Asticcacaulis excentricus CB 48: one gene and its partner. The protein of the gene in region 2 interacts with the protein of the main gene of each other region in a pairwise test. Links are inferred from orthologs where the notes say so. Each region holds a gene or a part of one and is shown on either strand. Other genes may lie near its edges. The genes, in order: mtgA and ASTEX_RS09165.

Region 1 (9,550 bases), 1.5 Mb from region 2 along the record:
GAAGCACGTCCGGCCTATGGGCGGCGATGTCCTTAAGCAGGACGTCGTTCTCTGGACCATTGACGTCGAAATAGCCGCTTCGCACCTCAAGTTTCACGCGGGGGTGACGGCGTAAAATAGCGTCTTTTGAGAGCTGGTTATGTTCGGGCGCCCCACCGACGTGGAACACGCGCCAGCCTTCTTCGGCGGCGCGCGACCAGAAGTCTTCGCGGAAGTCGAGATAAGTGCAGCGATTGGCGCGGCTCATCTCATGCCCCACCAGCTTCCCCCACAGGATCAGTGGCGTTGAATCCATCTCGATCAAGTCGGCCTGCGCATAGAAGCGGCGCATATCGGCACATTTCTGGAAGAGATAGAGGCTATGCAAATTGTGATTGGCGATGATGGTCTGCCGCCCGCGCGTGCCCGCGATAAAGTCCATGACCGTATCAGGTGTTACCACGTCCATCTGCGCGCCCATCAGGGCGACACGAGTGACAGGTAAAAGGCGGCACGAGGGTTTCATGCCGCCAGCTTATTTCAGAGCGGTTGCGATACCGCTACTAAAAAGCGTTAACGAATTCTATTCTTGCACCGGGCGTAACGTAATCTCCACACGGCGGTTCTTGGCGCGCCCCTCCGGCGTAGCGTTCGAGGCAATCGGCTGGCGCGAGCCCATGCCAGCGACGAACAGGCGCTGGTTGACGACGCCACGGCTGGTCAGGTAGGCCGCCGTTGAATTGGCGCGGTCTTCCGACAGTGGTTCATTGATAGCGTCCGAGCCGGTCGAGTCGGCGTGACCGACAATATCGACATACGTGGACGGGTACTTATTCAGGATCGACGCCACGTCGTTCAGCACCGGGTAGAAGCTGGCATCGATCGAGGCGCTGCCAGAGCCAAAGGTCACATCCGACGGCATATTGAGGATGATGTTGTCGCCGTTGCGCGTCACCGTGACATTCGTCCCGGCCAGCTCGCGGCGCAGCTCGGCCTGCTGCTTGTCCATATATTGCCCGACAGCCGCGCCAGCCAGAGCGCCGATACCGGCCCCGATGACGGCGTTCTTGCGGCCCTGCTCACCCTTGTTGGTGTTGGTGGCGTAACCCAGGCCTGCGCCGACGGCGGCCCCGATAATTGCGTTGGTCTTGGTGTTGTCGCGGACGACTTCACCGGTGACCGGGTCGGTGGTGGTGCAGGCGGCGGTCATCAATGCGACCCCAGCCAGGGCGATCAGAGCCTTATTCCGCATAGTTGTCTCTCCAGTATGCTGTGCGTTGCGGCGACGAACGCCGTTGTGTTCAATTAGCCGCTTTCGCATGAACCTAGGATGAAGCCCATAAACAGCCAATATTCGGGAAATAAGGATTGGCCACAAATCGGATTAATTTCCGGCGCGAGCTTATAAGAATTCCGTAAAGGTAGCCCGGATCAAGGCTTTGGTGCGGCTGGTTCGGGGACCTTGCGGCACTTCCACACGGTTTCGGTCTCGGGCGCGAAGGTGAGAAAGGATTGCGCCAGTTGCCGCACCTTGCGCATGTTGTCTTTCAGCGCCTCGGCTTGCCCCGTATCCTTATCCGAAGCGCAGCGCAGCGACCCCAGCGCCGCCCGTTGAGCGACATAGTCTCGGTGCTGTTCGGGCGTCAGGCGATAGTCGCTGCGTTTGAACGTTAAGCCGTCCCGTGACAACTCAAGCCTTGCTGCCGTGGGTTCAGAGTCAGACACGGTAAATCGTAGCAGAGTGCTATTGGACTGCACTTCGTAAGGTGTTCGGCCATTGACGCAGGCATGGGCCGCATCAAATTCAAAATCCGTGGGCCCCACGCCCGCCAGCGGCTTGGGCGAGGCCTTTAGGTCAACATCGCAGGTTAGGCGTACCGGACCGACCTTGGCGGCAGCGACTTCGGCCTTTTGCGACATCTTCTGTACGACCGGACTTTCGCGCAGGACGAAGGCGGCAGCGATAAGCACCACAAACACGGCCAACGCGATCCAGCCCCACGGGAAGGGATGCTTATGATGTACCTTTTCGGCTTTGGCCTTGTGCGGATGCGCCTCGGCGTGCGGTAACTCCGCCTCGGTATGCGGTGTTTTCGGCTTTGGCGGATGGCGGCGGCGGATGATCAGCGCGATCAGCACTACAACCAGCAACGACAGAAGAACCAAGACGCCCAGTTGTAGCTGGTCCATGAGGGCGTTCATCTGCTCGGCTTTGCGCTGCTCTTCCAGACGCTTGGCCTGCGCATCACGATAGGCGGCCAGCGCGCGCGACAGACCATCGTCCTTTATGATCTCGTCTTCCGACTTGGCGAAGCAGGGTTCAGAGGTGGTCTGCACTGCCACACCGGTCGATTGCAGGAAGGTGTAAAGCGCCGACACGTGAGTCGCCACATATTGCCCCGCCGGGACGTCCATGTCGCCGGTTTCCGACAGGGTGGACACTGCCGACCAGGTGTTAACACCGACCACCTGCCCGCATTCGTCCATTAAAGGCCCACCGGAATTGCCGGGATTGATGGGCGCCGTGTGGAACAAGGTGTCGACGCGCGAGCCGTCCGGATTGGTTGAGGCAAACAGGGCTATGGAGCCTTGCGTCACATAGGCGTCGGCGGGCTCCAGTAGCTCAGTGCCGCCCCGTTTCAGTAGGCGGTCGGTGATGCCCGGATAGCCCATGGTCACGATGCGCTGGTTTTTTTGCGGCACCAGGGACAGTTTGAGCGGTGGGATTTTCAGCCCTTCAGCGCGCAAAAGCGCCAGATCGCCTTCCAGCCACGGCTTAACCAGCGTCACCTGCTGATAGGCGGCCCCTGTGCCCTTATGGGGCACGATATAGATCTCGGCCGAGGTCGCTTCGGGCGGCGTTTCAATGACGTGGTAATTGGTGACGATATAGCCCGGTGCCACCACAAAGCCCGACCCCATGCCGACGGAATCGAGCGGCACGCCGCCATAGCCGCGATAGACGACAAGAACCCGCACCACCGACTGTTCCGAGGCACTCAGGGCCTTGGTCGAATTGACGGGTTGCAGGGCCGGATCGATTGCGGAGAGCGGCTCGGCATCGGCCGGAGGCGGCGGCACAATCTGAGCGGACAACGGCGCGCACCAAAGCATCGTCAGGGCTACTATCCCCGCCGCCAGCATACGACCTAGACTCTGAATGGACCTGCCCACCTTGCCGCCGGACCCGATTTAAACACCACGATTAAGCATAGAATCGCTTCACGGCATCAAAACGACACCTGAGCGACCGGCGCAATCGAAAAATCGCCTGAGAGTGTATATGAAGCGCCGACTGTGATAAAGTTATTCGCATAACGAGGGCACACCTTTGTTATGGCCGCCGCGTCCCTGCCCGTCGATGCGGCATCAGGCCGCTTGCGTCGGTGACACGCAAACGTCATAAGGGCTGATATTAAACGTTTCATCTGCAAAGACCAAAGGCCCCCCGCATGATGTCGTCGCCCACCGCGCTTTACGATTCCGCCCCTCTATCCACCGCCCCGTCCATCGAGCCCGTGCCGCTGTCGCTATACGACAGCGATGTGGACGCCTTTGCGCAGAAGCTGGGCGCGTCGTTTGAGCGCTACGGGTTTGCGGTGCTGTCGGGCCTGTTTGAGCCGAACGGCGCCGGTCTTGACAAGGGGCTGGTCGATAAGGCGTACGCCCTGACCAAAGACTTCTTTGATCTGCCGGTCGAATCCAAGTTGCAGTATGATGGCCGCAGCGGCGGCGGTCAGCGTGGCTATACCGCCTTTGGTATCGAAACAGCCAAGGGCTATAAGGCGCATGATCTGAAGGAATTCTGGCATGTCGGACGTGACCTGCCGGCCGATCACCCCTATCGCGACCATATGGCCGATAATGTGTGGCCCGTCGAAGTGGCGGACTTCAAGCCGACATTCCAGACGCTTTATGCCGAGATGGACGGGCTCGGCAAAAAGGTGCTGAAGGCCATCGCCATCCACCTCAAACTCGCGCCGGATTTCTTCGATGACAAGGTGAAGTACGGTAATTCCATCCTGCGTATGCTGCACTATCCGCCGGTGACCGAGGCGGGCGCATCGGTACGCGCAGGGGCGCACGGCGACATCAACGCCATCACGCTTCTAATGGGGGCCGAAGAACCCGGTCTGCAACTGCTGGATCGTGACGGCTCGTGGCTGCCCATTACGCCCCCACCGGGGGCCATTGTCATCAATATTGGCGATATGCTGTCGCGCCTGACCAACCACGTCCTGCCGTCGACCATCCATCGCGTGGTCAATCCGGCCGAAGCGCGCAAGGGCTTCTCACGCTATTCGATGCCGTTCTTCCTGCACTTTGAGAGTCCCTACCTGATCGAGACCCTGCCAGGCTGCATCTCCGAAGACCGCCCGGACCAGTATGCCGGTCAGTCGATCACGGCCCACGACTTCCTCCAGCAACGCCTGCGAGAGATCAAGCTGGCGTAGCCGGACGACTCCTCCCCATGCTTTCGGCACAGGGAGGAGGCTCGATCACCACCCGCAGTTTTGCCCGGCGTTTTGCTTGACCAACCACTCATTGAGCGGCTTGAAATAGGCCGCCACCGCTGAGGCATCGCCTTCGCGCTGGCCCGTAAAGGCCGCCATGGCTTCCGGCCACGGCTTCGACTGACCCATCTCCAGCATGGCGTTTAGCTTCTGGCCGACCTCCTTATGGCCATAGATCGAGCAGCGGTGGAGCGGACCTTTCCAACCGATCTGATCGCAGGCGGCCTGCTGGAACTGAAACTGATAGATATGGGCCAGGAAGTAGCGCGTATAGGGTACATTACCCGGCACGTGATACTTGGCCCCCGGATCAAAGGCGTCGGTCGGACGCACGCCCGGTGGCACAAGGCCCTGATACTGCTGCACCAACTCCCACCAGCGCGTATTGTACTGTGCCGGGGTGATCTTGCCGGAATAGACTTCCCAGCGCCAGCGATCGACCATCAGGCCAAACGGCAGGAAGGCAACCTTTTGCAGGGCCATTTTCAGCAGGTAGGGGATGTCCTCTTCCTCGCCTGGCACCTTGTCCAGAAGACCGATCTGGTTGAGATAGACCGGCGTCACCGACGACAGGCCGATAAAGTCACCGATGGCTTCGTGGAAGCCATCATTGGCGCCGTTCTTGAACAGGAAGGGCTGATCCTTATAGGCGCGCTGATAATAGTTATGCCCCAGTTCGTGGTGGACCGTATAAAAGTCCTCGCCATTGACCTGCGTACACATCTTAATACGGATATCGTCGCGGTTATCGAGGTCCCAGGCCGATGCGTGGCACAGAACCTCGCGATCGCGCGGGCGGGTAATCATCGAGCGCTCCCAGAAGGTCTGGGGCAGAGGCGGCAGACCAATGGAAGTGTAGAAGCCTTCGCCGGTCCTGACCATCTTTTCCGGCGTATACTTCTTTTGCACCAGCAGCTTGTCTAGCGAATAGGACGAGCCCTTCATGCCCTTAGGGGCCACGATGTCATAAATGTTGGCCCAGTCCTGCGCCCACATATTGCCCAGCAGGTCGGCGCGGATAGGACCGGACTTCGGCTGAACCGCGTCGCCATACTTCTCATTGAGACGGCTGCGCACATAGCAGTGCAAGTTCTTGTAGAAGGGCTCAACCTGCCCCCAGAGGCGGTCCGTATCGGCCGCAAACCCATCAGGCGGCATGTCGTAGCCGGAGCGCCACAGGGCCCCCGTATCGGCAAAGCCCAGACCCTTAGCGCCTTCATTGGCCAATTCGGCCAGCCGCGTGTAGTCACCTTTCATCGGCACCGAAATGGTTCGCCAGCCTTCGAACATGGCGCGAAGCAGGGCCGGGTCGCGGGATTCGGCCATCACATTTGAGGCGTCGTCCAGAGTATAGACCTTGCCCTTATAGCTGAACTTACCTGTGGCGTAGGTGGAATCTAGCGAAGTGGAGAGCTTGGCCATCTCATCGGCAGCCCCCGGACGGTCGGCGGCGGGCAAGACCAGAGACAGGCGCAGCAGGTTCAGCTTGCGCCGCGTTACCTCATCGACGGCCACGTCGTTGAACTTCGCGGCCCCCATGGCGTATTTGACGCCTTCTTCGGTCAGCTGCGCATTGGCCTTCGATTCCAGCCACATAGTGTCGTGGGTGATGTAGGTCGCGCGCACCCACTGCACGCGGGCAGCGTATTCGCCAAGGTCGCCGAGCTTCTTTTCCGCCTCTTCCACATAGGCCTTGGCGTCGGCAGCTGTCGGAGCGGCAGCGGGGGCCGGGGCGGGAGTCTCGGTCAGGGCCGGGGCCTGTGGCGCTTCGGTTGTGGGGACATCAGCAATGGGGGCCGCGGCAGGCACCGTCGCGCAGCCTGATAACAACACACCGGCCACAAGCGCCGGACCTGCTACGGAAACCAGAAGACGCCGCATCATCCATACCCTCCTGAAGGAAAACCGGACGGAGGGTGACGCCTGTTTTAACTATTCGTCAAGAGCCGTTGAGGATGAAACCGGTGGTGTTTGCGCCCAGCTCAGAGGCTCAGACGGCGCGCCTTTACCACCACCTGATCGAGGGTTTGCAGAAACTGCGAACGATTGGCAGCGGAGAAGGGCGGCGGGCCACCGGTGATTTCGCCGGTCGAGCGGATATGTTCCATCAGGGCCCGCTGCGACAGGGCCGCGCCGATGGAATCGGGCGTAAAGGCGCGACCGTTAGGGGCAATGGCATAGGCCCCCTTCGCCAGAACCCGCCCGGCTAGCGGAATATCGTTGGTGATCACAACGTCATGCGCAGTCGCCTGTTCGGCGATCCAGTCGTCCGCAATGTCCGGTCCCGCATCGACGATCATGCGCGCGATCAGGGGTGATTTGGGGATCTGGATATAGCTGTTTGACACCACGACGGTGCGAAGGCCATAGCGAGAGGCGACCTTATAGGTCTCCTCTTTTACCGGACAGGCATCGGCGTCGATATAGAGGGTGACGGGCACTCAGATAAACCCTAAAGCCATAGCCTTCATGACCGAGTCCTGCATCTGATTGCCACGAATGAACCGGTCATTAGCCAGAATATCGGTCTGACGCCTCGCTGTTTCCGCAGCGGCGCTTTCATCGCCTTTTTCGGTATCGTACTGGCGTGAAATCTCTGCCGAAAGTGCCCGAAGCGCTTCCATTACGGTTGCCCCTGAGGCCGTGAGGCCGGGAGCGTCATCAAAGCCAACGCGATAACCGCCTCCTGCCAGAACTTCCACGTAAGGCTTCACAGAGCGCCCCTCTTTCCTTTACTCCAGAACACACGTCCCGATGCCGTTTCGGCGAACCACACCTGCATTGGCGCGGATCTTCCCGGAGCGGCCCTTGACGTACTTCCCCGACTTGGCGGCCTTCCATTTCAGCGGGCTGGGCAGGATGGCCGCCAAACGCGAGGCCTCGGCCTGAGTGAGATCATCAGCCGATTTACCGAACCAGTATTGCGAGGCGGCTTCGGCACCATAGATTCCGGGCCCCCATTCAGCGCTATTGAGATAGACTTCCATGATGCGCGACTTCGGCCACATCGTCTCAATCAGCAGCGTATAATAGGCCTCAACCCCTTTGCGCACATAGGAGCGCTGCGGCCACAGGAAGGCGTTCTTGGCTGTCTGCTGAGAGATAGTGGAACCGCCGCGCACCTTGCGCCCGCGCGCATTGCTGCGTTGCGCCTTCTCAATAGCGTTCATGTCGAAGCCGTAGTGCGAGCAGAACTTAGCGTCTTCGGCGGCAATGACCGCGACCTTGAGATTGTCCGAAATACGCGAGGCGGGCACCCACTCGTGATGGTATCCCTTGCCCTCAAAGATCCGCTGCACCATCAGGAAGGTGATTGGCACGGGCAGAAAACGGTGCACGGCGACCGACGCCACGCTGAAGGCAAAACTGCCCACCATGACGAAGACGAGCAGTTGCCCGATGCCAAACTTTTTCGCTATCCCCGCCAAAAAACGCCCCTAAACTCCGTCTGAAGCCGCTCTATTCAGCTTCAAATACCCACAGGTTGCCGTCTTCGTCGCCAAAGATCAAGCGATTGCCTTCATTGGCAATGGCAAGCGCCGTGATGGGAGCGCCCTTTTCGCGACGAATCCAGTCGATCCCGGTTGAGGTCAGCTCCGCCAGCCACACGCGCCCGTCTTCAAGCCCGGCCGCCAGAAGCGTGTCTTCGGGCGCCCCGGCGATAACCGACACCATGGTCGATTCCTCAGCGTTGATTTCCGACGCCTCTTCACCCATCGGCCCGTTGGCCTTCAAAAACGGCCACACCACCGCGCCATTGGCCCCGGAGGTGGCCAAAAGCTTGCCCTTGGCGAAAAAACCCATCGACTTGATCTTCGCCGGATAGCCGCCCATGCGCATATCCTTGGCATCGCTGATGCGCCAGCCGTGCAAGGCATTTTCCTGCATGGCGGTCATGACAAACTTGTCGTCAGACGAAATCGCGACTTTGGTATGCGAACCGGCCCATTTGAGCAGGGTCGGCTTTTGCTGGGCAATGCGAGAAAACCACACGGCCACGCCATTATAGGTCGCCGCATAAAGCTTACGTCCCTTGGAATCAAAAGCGATGTCCGAAAGGCTGGAGGTGTGTTCGAAGATCACTGCCGTCTTCTTCTGCGCGTCATAGACGTGCACTTTTTTACCTGCGGCCGCGGCAATCAGCAGAGCGGCCTCGCTGACGGCCAGAGCATCGAACCAAGCCCCTTTGGCAGCAAACAGCTCGACCGGACCGGACTCCTTCGTCGTCCACACCACGCGGCCATCATCACCACCGGTGACGATACCGACACCCGACGGGTGGATGGCGGCGCTTAATATGCCGCCGTTAGGGTGGGCTTCGAAGATGGCATCGGCGTCCGGAAACACGACGCGCCCGTCACCGAGCGCGGCCACAGGGTCATCGGCGGAATCGAACAGGGCGGCAACGACATATTCGTCGAAATGTTTTTCAAAAGCGAAGGGCATGTTGGGTCCTCATACTCCTCCGGCGTGCCGGGGGAGGTGGGTGTTGCCTAAGGCAAAAGACGCTGGGGGGCTTACACGGAAGTCCGTGCAAAGGCCAGAGCGTAATACCCTTGCCGGGCCTACGCGGCGATACACGCCTCAAAACCGGCGCGCAGAGCGGCCTCATCGAGGTGGCGACCGATGAACACGGCGCGGCTCAGGCGGTGTTCGCCCTCTTTCCACGGTTGTTGCAATTCGCCTTCGAGGATCATGTGAACGGCTTGGAACACCAGACGCTTATCCTCGCCCTTGATACTGAGGATCCCCTTGGCGCGCAAAATGTCCTGCCCCTTTTCGGCCAGCAGCTTGTCGAGCCAGCGGGTGAACTTCACCCCATCAACCGGCGCTTCCGACGACAGAGAGACCGAGCGGATTTCATTGTCGTGAATGGGGTTCAGATGACCATGCGTAGGATTGTGATGATGATCGTGATGGTCGTGGCCGCAGTGTTCATCATGCACGTGACCGGGCTCGCCATGCGCGGGGTTATGGCCGTGGTGATTGTGCCCGTGATCATGGCCATGATGGTGGTGATCATGCCCGTGGTCATGGTCGCAATGGTCGCCGCAATC
Region 2 (4,821 bases):
TCAGCAGCACCGAGAGGGCGTTGAGCGCCTGATGCTTGCCCGTGTGGGCCAGCGTAAAGGCGATATCGCGCCCGTGCAGAGTGGCGCAGACCTGAGCGCGGCCATCGACCACCTCATGGCTGATAAGGCACGCATCTGCGCCCTCCGCCTCGCCAAAGCACTGCACTTTGGCGCCCATTTCGCTGGCCCGTTCGTTCAGTTCAGCAAACCAGTGGTTGTCCGCATTCAGAATCGCCAGCCCGCCGTATTTGAGGCCGTCGAAAATCTCGGCCTTGGCCTTCATCACCCCTTCTTCGCCATCGGGGAAGTTTTCGGTATGCACGGCACCCACTGTGGTGATGATCACTGCGTCGGGTTCGACCAGCTCGGACAGGGGCGTGATCTCATTGGCATGGTTCATGCCAATTTCGAACACGGCGCGTTCGGTATCCGCCGGCATGCGCGCCAGGGTCAGCGGCACGCCGATGTGGTTATTGAAGCTTTTGACCGCGGAATGGGCGCGTCCGGCGCGGCTCAGCGCCGCCATTACCATCTGCGTCACCGAGGTCTTACCGACGCTTCCGGTCACAGCACCTCTCATGGCCGGAGCGCGGTCGCGGGCGTAGGCCCCAAGCTTCTCCAGCGCCTTAAGCACGTCCGGCACCATCAGACAGGGCCCGCCGTCGACTGGCTTGCGCGTGAGGGCGCACACCGCACCCTGCGCAAAGGCCTGCCCCACGAAGTCGTGCCCATCGCGCACGCCGGACAAGGCCAGAAAGATATCGCCCGGCTGCACCTGACGGCTGTCAAAGGTAATGCCGGTGGCGTGAAGAGCGCTGGCATCGCCGCTCAGACCCGCGAAGGTGCCGCCTGTGGCCTTGAGCAGTTCGGTTCCGGTCCAGAGAGGTGTCATTTTTACTCCTCCCCCTCCCTTGAGGGAGAGGGGGTTTATGCGTTCAAGGCTTCGAGCACTACACCGGCGTCGTCGAAAGGCAAGACCTTTCCGGCAACGATTTGTCCCTGTTCGTGCCCCTTTCCTGCCACGACCAGCACATCGCCGGTTTTCAGGCTGGCCACGGCTTCGAAAATGGCCTGACGACGGTCCCCGATCTCAAGCACATTGGAGGACTGGGTTCCGGCCAGGCCAGCCATGATCTCGGCGCGGATGGACGCCGGTTCCTCGGAGCGCGGATTGTCGTCGGTGACGATGACGCGGTCGGCGAGACGCTCGGCAATCGCACCCATCTGGGGACGCTTGCCGCGATCGCGGTCTCCGCCGCAACCGAAGACGCAGACCAGACGGCCCTGTGTATGCGGGCGCAGAGCCTTCAGCACCGTCTCCAAACCGTCCGGAGTATGGGCGTAATCGACATAGATTTCCGCGCCATTACCGGTCGAACCGACACGCTCGAGGCGCCCGCGCGCCCCGGTCAGGTGCGTCAGGGCCTCCAGTACTGGCTCGGCCTTCTGACCAGCGGCAAGACACAGGCCAGCCGCCACTAGCGCGTTCGACGCCTGAAACAGGCCAGCCAGTTTCAGCTTAACCTCAAACTTGCGGCCCTGATGCTCAAGGTACAGGATCTGCCCGTCCACCGTCAGGTCACGGTGGGTCAATGTCAGGTGCTGCCCGCGCTCCCCTACACTGAGCAGTGAGGCTCCAGCAGTGATGGCCGAGGCGGCAAAGGCGTTATAGGCGTCGGAATCAGCATTGAGTACCGCCACGCGGCCGCGCGGTAGAAGTTGCTCGAAAAGGCGCAGCTTGGCTGCGCGGTAGGCCTCCATCGTGGCGTGATAATCAAGATGGTCCTGTGTCAGGTTGGTGAAGCCAGCCGCCGTCAGGGTGACACCATCAAGGCGACGCTGATCAATGCCGTGCGAGGAAGCTTCAAGCGCCAGATGCGTGACGCCGTCGCGCGCCAGTGACGCCAGATGCTCAGCAATATCGGCGGCGTCCGGCGTGGTCAGGCCCGGTGGCGTGATGGCGTGCTCTGCCGCGCCGTTCTGGGTAACGATGCCCAGCGTCCCAACGCTGGCCGAATGGTAGCCCATATGGGCAAACATCTGTCGGCAAAAGGTGGCGACCGAGGTCTTGCCATTTGTGCCGGTGATGGCAACGCAAGTCTTCGGCTGTGCGCCGTAAAAGGCCTTGGCTGCCAGGGCATAGGCGCGGCGCACATCGTAGGTGGTTAGGATGTTGGATGCGGTCGCGAGCGTATCTTCGGGGGCCAGTACGGCCGCTGCGCCCTGCGACAGCGCCTGTGGGATAAACTCACGGCCGTCCCGCGCCGTCCCCGGCAGCGCACAGAACAACGTCCCCGGTCCGACCTTGCGGCTGTCGGCTGTCACGCCAGTCACGACCGGATCCACGTCCAGATCGCGCCTCAATATGTCCGACAGGCGAAGCCCGCTCATGGTTCAGTTCCCTTGTTCATACGCTTACTTTTAATGTCCTGCCGCCGCCGGGGCGGCCGCTTCCGTCACTGACGCTCCGCCCGTCTGTTCTTCCGTCATCACCTGCGCCTTAACCCACTCCGAGTCGGCGAACTTGTCATCCTTGCGCGTCACATTCAGGAAGGGCGCGATGCGGTCGATAACGCGACCGGCCACCGGCGCGGCCACCCAGCCGCCAGTGCGCAGACCGAACGTATCCTTGTTGCCCGTCGGCTCATCGACCATAATCATGACCATGTAGCGGTCATCCTCGACATTACCGTCGGTGGGGAAGACGGCGACGAAGGACGACAACAGCTTGGTGCGGTCATAGCGTCCACCAATGACCTTTTCTGCTGAGCCGGTTTTGCCGCCGACGCGCAGGCCCGGCACGTTAGCCTTTCCCCCCGTGCCTTTAAGGACGTTGACGCGCATCAGGTCCAGCATCTGACGCGAGGTATTGGCCGAAAAGACGCGCTCGCCTTTCAGGGGCTGTGACGGATCGTATTTGCGCAGCGTCAGAGGCCGCAGATAGCCGCCATTCATGGTCGCCGCGGCGGCCTGAGCATAGGACAGTGGCGAAATCGACATTCCGTGCCCGAAGGAGGACGAGGCCAGCGAATCCTTCGACCACTTTTTGGGCAGCAGCGGCGACGCCGTTTCAGCCAGCTCGATATCGGCGGCGCGAAACAGGCCAAGCGCGTTATAGAATTTGGTCATAGTGTCGATGCCGACGCTTTCGGCCATCAGGGTGGTGCCGATGTTCGACGAGACAAGGAAGACGTCTTCCAGCGTCATAATGCGGTTTTCGGCGTGGTAGTCGGAAATCTTGCGCTTGCCCAGCTGATAGGGGGTACGCGCGTCATAGGTTGTGTTGAGCGAGGCCGTCCCCGATTCCAGTCCGATGGCCACCGACAGCACCTTGAACACCGAGCCCACCTCGAACACTGAATTGGTGACGCGGTTCAGCTTATTGTTGTCCGGAAAACGGCCGGCCTGATTGGGGTCGAATTCCGGCCAGCTCGACATGGCGATGACCTCCCCCGTACGTACATTGGTAACCAGGCCGATGGCCCCCTTGGCGCTTTGGGCGATAGCTACATTTCGCACCTCGTTTTCCAGCGCCCCCTGCACCCTCAGGTCCATAGCCAGCGGGAAAGGCGTGTTGGAACGGGCGATCTGATCCTGAAAGGCGCGTTCAGCCCCGGCGAGACCTTTACCGGCCTTTTCCGTCATGCCGATGTAGAATGCCCCGGCCGTGCCGAGGGGATAGCCGCGCAGGCGCCGCGGTTCAAACCCCACACCGGGAAGGCCATAGCTGAGGATGCGCGCCTTGTCCGCTGCGCTCAGCCATGGCATGACCATCAGACGCTTGTCCCCCGACAGGGCCGAATCAAGCTGATCACGCGGCACATCTGGCAGAAGCTGGATCAGGGCGCGCTTCACCAGCGGGCGGTCAGCCGCCATGACGTCGGCCGGATCGAGGAACAGGTCGTAGTTGAAGACATCGGTGGCCAGCAGCGCGCCATTGCGGTCAACAATGTCAGCGCGCGCATCGGCGGGCAGGCTGTAGTCCACGCCGTCATGGCCACCCGACAGGGCCGCCTTTACCGCAAACCCCGACAGCACCAAATAAATGACGCCCATCGCCACCAGAATGAAGAAGATACGCATGCGCGCACTGGCCAGCCGGTCCGAGGCGACCGCATTGGCGCGTTCAAACGCGTGCTCGACTTTCCACATTCTGTCGGCCACCCACTGAAAGCCGGAGGCGGTCGAGTCAATAAACGATAGGCGGTGTCCGTATCTCATCGCGTCGCCTCCCCGATCACGGGCGTGGCCGGCACCGGTGCAGCGATGGGCGCGCTTTCCTCTTCGGTCATGGCCGGGGGCTTGGCGGTGACGGCGGTCACCGGCGGGGCCGCATGGATTTCCGGACGCGCGACCGAGCGCGAGATTTCCACCAGATTGTCGAGACCCGCCTCACGCTTGGGCGACAAAGGCTCCATCCCCAAATACTGCCGCGCCAGCGCCTCAATACGAGCCGGCTGCTCCAGATTGGCCACCTTGACCTTAAGCGCCTTGATCGCCGCCTGTTCCTCAGCAATTTGGGCGTTGAGTGCGTTGAGGCGGGCCACCTCCTGCCCTTCCTTGACCTTGGACAGACAGACCCAAAAGATCATGATCAGGGCCAGCAGAAGCCCTATGGCTTCAATCAGGCGGACACCACGGATACGACGGTCGAACAGACTCATCAGGGCTTTCATCTGACGGCTCTCCGGGAGGGGGACGCGCTAGGGGCGACATCAAAAGGCGGGTGACCAGTACGGCGGGCGGCGCGCAGCTTGGCCGAACGGGCGCGCGGATTGCCGCTTAACTCGGCCTCGGACGGAGCAATTGCTCTGGTCGAAT

The links.
Region 1: the proteins of ASTEX_RS09165 (region 2) and mtgA interact in binary tests that used the Escherichia coli proteins (3 or more experiments, as listed by UniProt). The link is inferred for Asticcacaulis excentricus CB 48 from one-to-one orthologs.

Annotation. Positions count from the first base shown.
Region 1 is NC_014816.1:422,011-431,560, reverse strand. Bases 6,074-8,977 are described here. They hold mtgA (monofunctional biosynthetic peptidoglycan transglycosylase), read right to left. Parts: upstream 7,922-8,977; coding sequence 7,226-7,921; downstream 6,074-7,225. Other genes in these bases: ASTEX_RS01985 (WD40 repeat domain-containing protein), read right to left, coding at 7,953-8,939; ASTEX_RS01995 (hypothetical protein), read right to left, coding at 6,935-7,207; ASTEX_RS02000 (YaiI/YqxD family protein), read right to left, coding at 6,476-6,934; ASTEX_RS02005 (M2 family metallopeptidase), read right to left, coding at 6,074-6,374. Outside these bases: ASTEX_RS02025 (WecB/TagA/CpsF family glycosyltransferase), read right to left, coding at 1-505; ASTEX_RS02020 (YiaD family glycine zipper/OmpA-like lipoprotein), read right to left, coding at 563-1,231; ASTEX_RS02015 (S1C family serine protease), read right to left, coding at 1,411-3,075; ASTEX_RS02010 (isopenicillin N synthase family dioxygenase), read left to right, coding at 3,432-4,433; more of ASTEX_RS02005, read right to left, coding at 4,479-6,073; ASTEX_RS01980 (CobW family GTP-binding protein), read right to left, coding at 9,059-9,550. UniProt on the Escherichia coli protein: Peptidoglycan polymerase that catalyzes glycan chain elongation from lipid-linked precursors. May play a role in peptidoglycan assembly during cell division in collaboration with other cell division proteins.
Region 2 is NC_014816.1:1,968,032-1,972,852, forward strand. The notes cover bases 1,822-4,821. They hold ASTEX_RS09165 (peptidoglycan D,D-transpeptidase FtsI family protein), read right to left. Parts: upstream 4,222-4,821; coding sequence 2,422-4,221; downstream 1,822-2,421. Other genes in these bases: ASTEX_RS09160 (UDP-N-acetylmuramoyl-L-alanyl-D-glutamate--2,6-diaminopimelate ligase), read right to left, coding at 1,822-2,391; ftsL (cell division protein FtsL), read right to left, coding at 4,218-4,676; rsmH (16S rRNA (cytosine(1402)-N(4))-methyltransferase RsmH), read right to left, coding at 4,673-4,821. Outside these bases: ASTEX_RS09155 (UDP-N-acetylmuramoyl-tripeptide--D-alanyl-D-alanine ligase), read right to left, coding at 1-892; more of ASTEX_RS09160, read right to left, coding at 928-1,821. UniProt on the Escherichia coli protein: Essential cell division protein that catalyzes cross-linking of the peptidoglycan cell wall at the division septum. Required for localization of FtsN.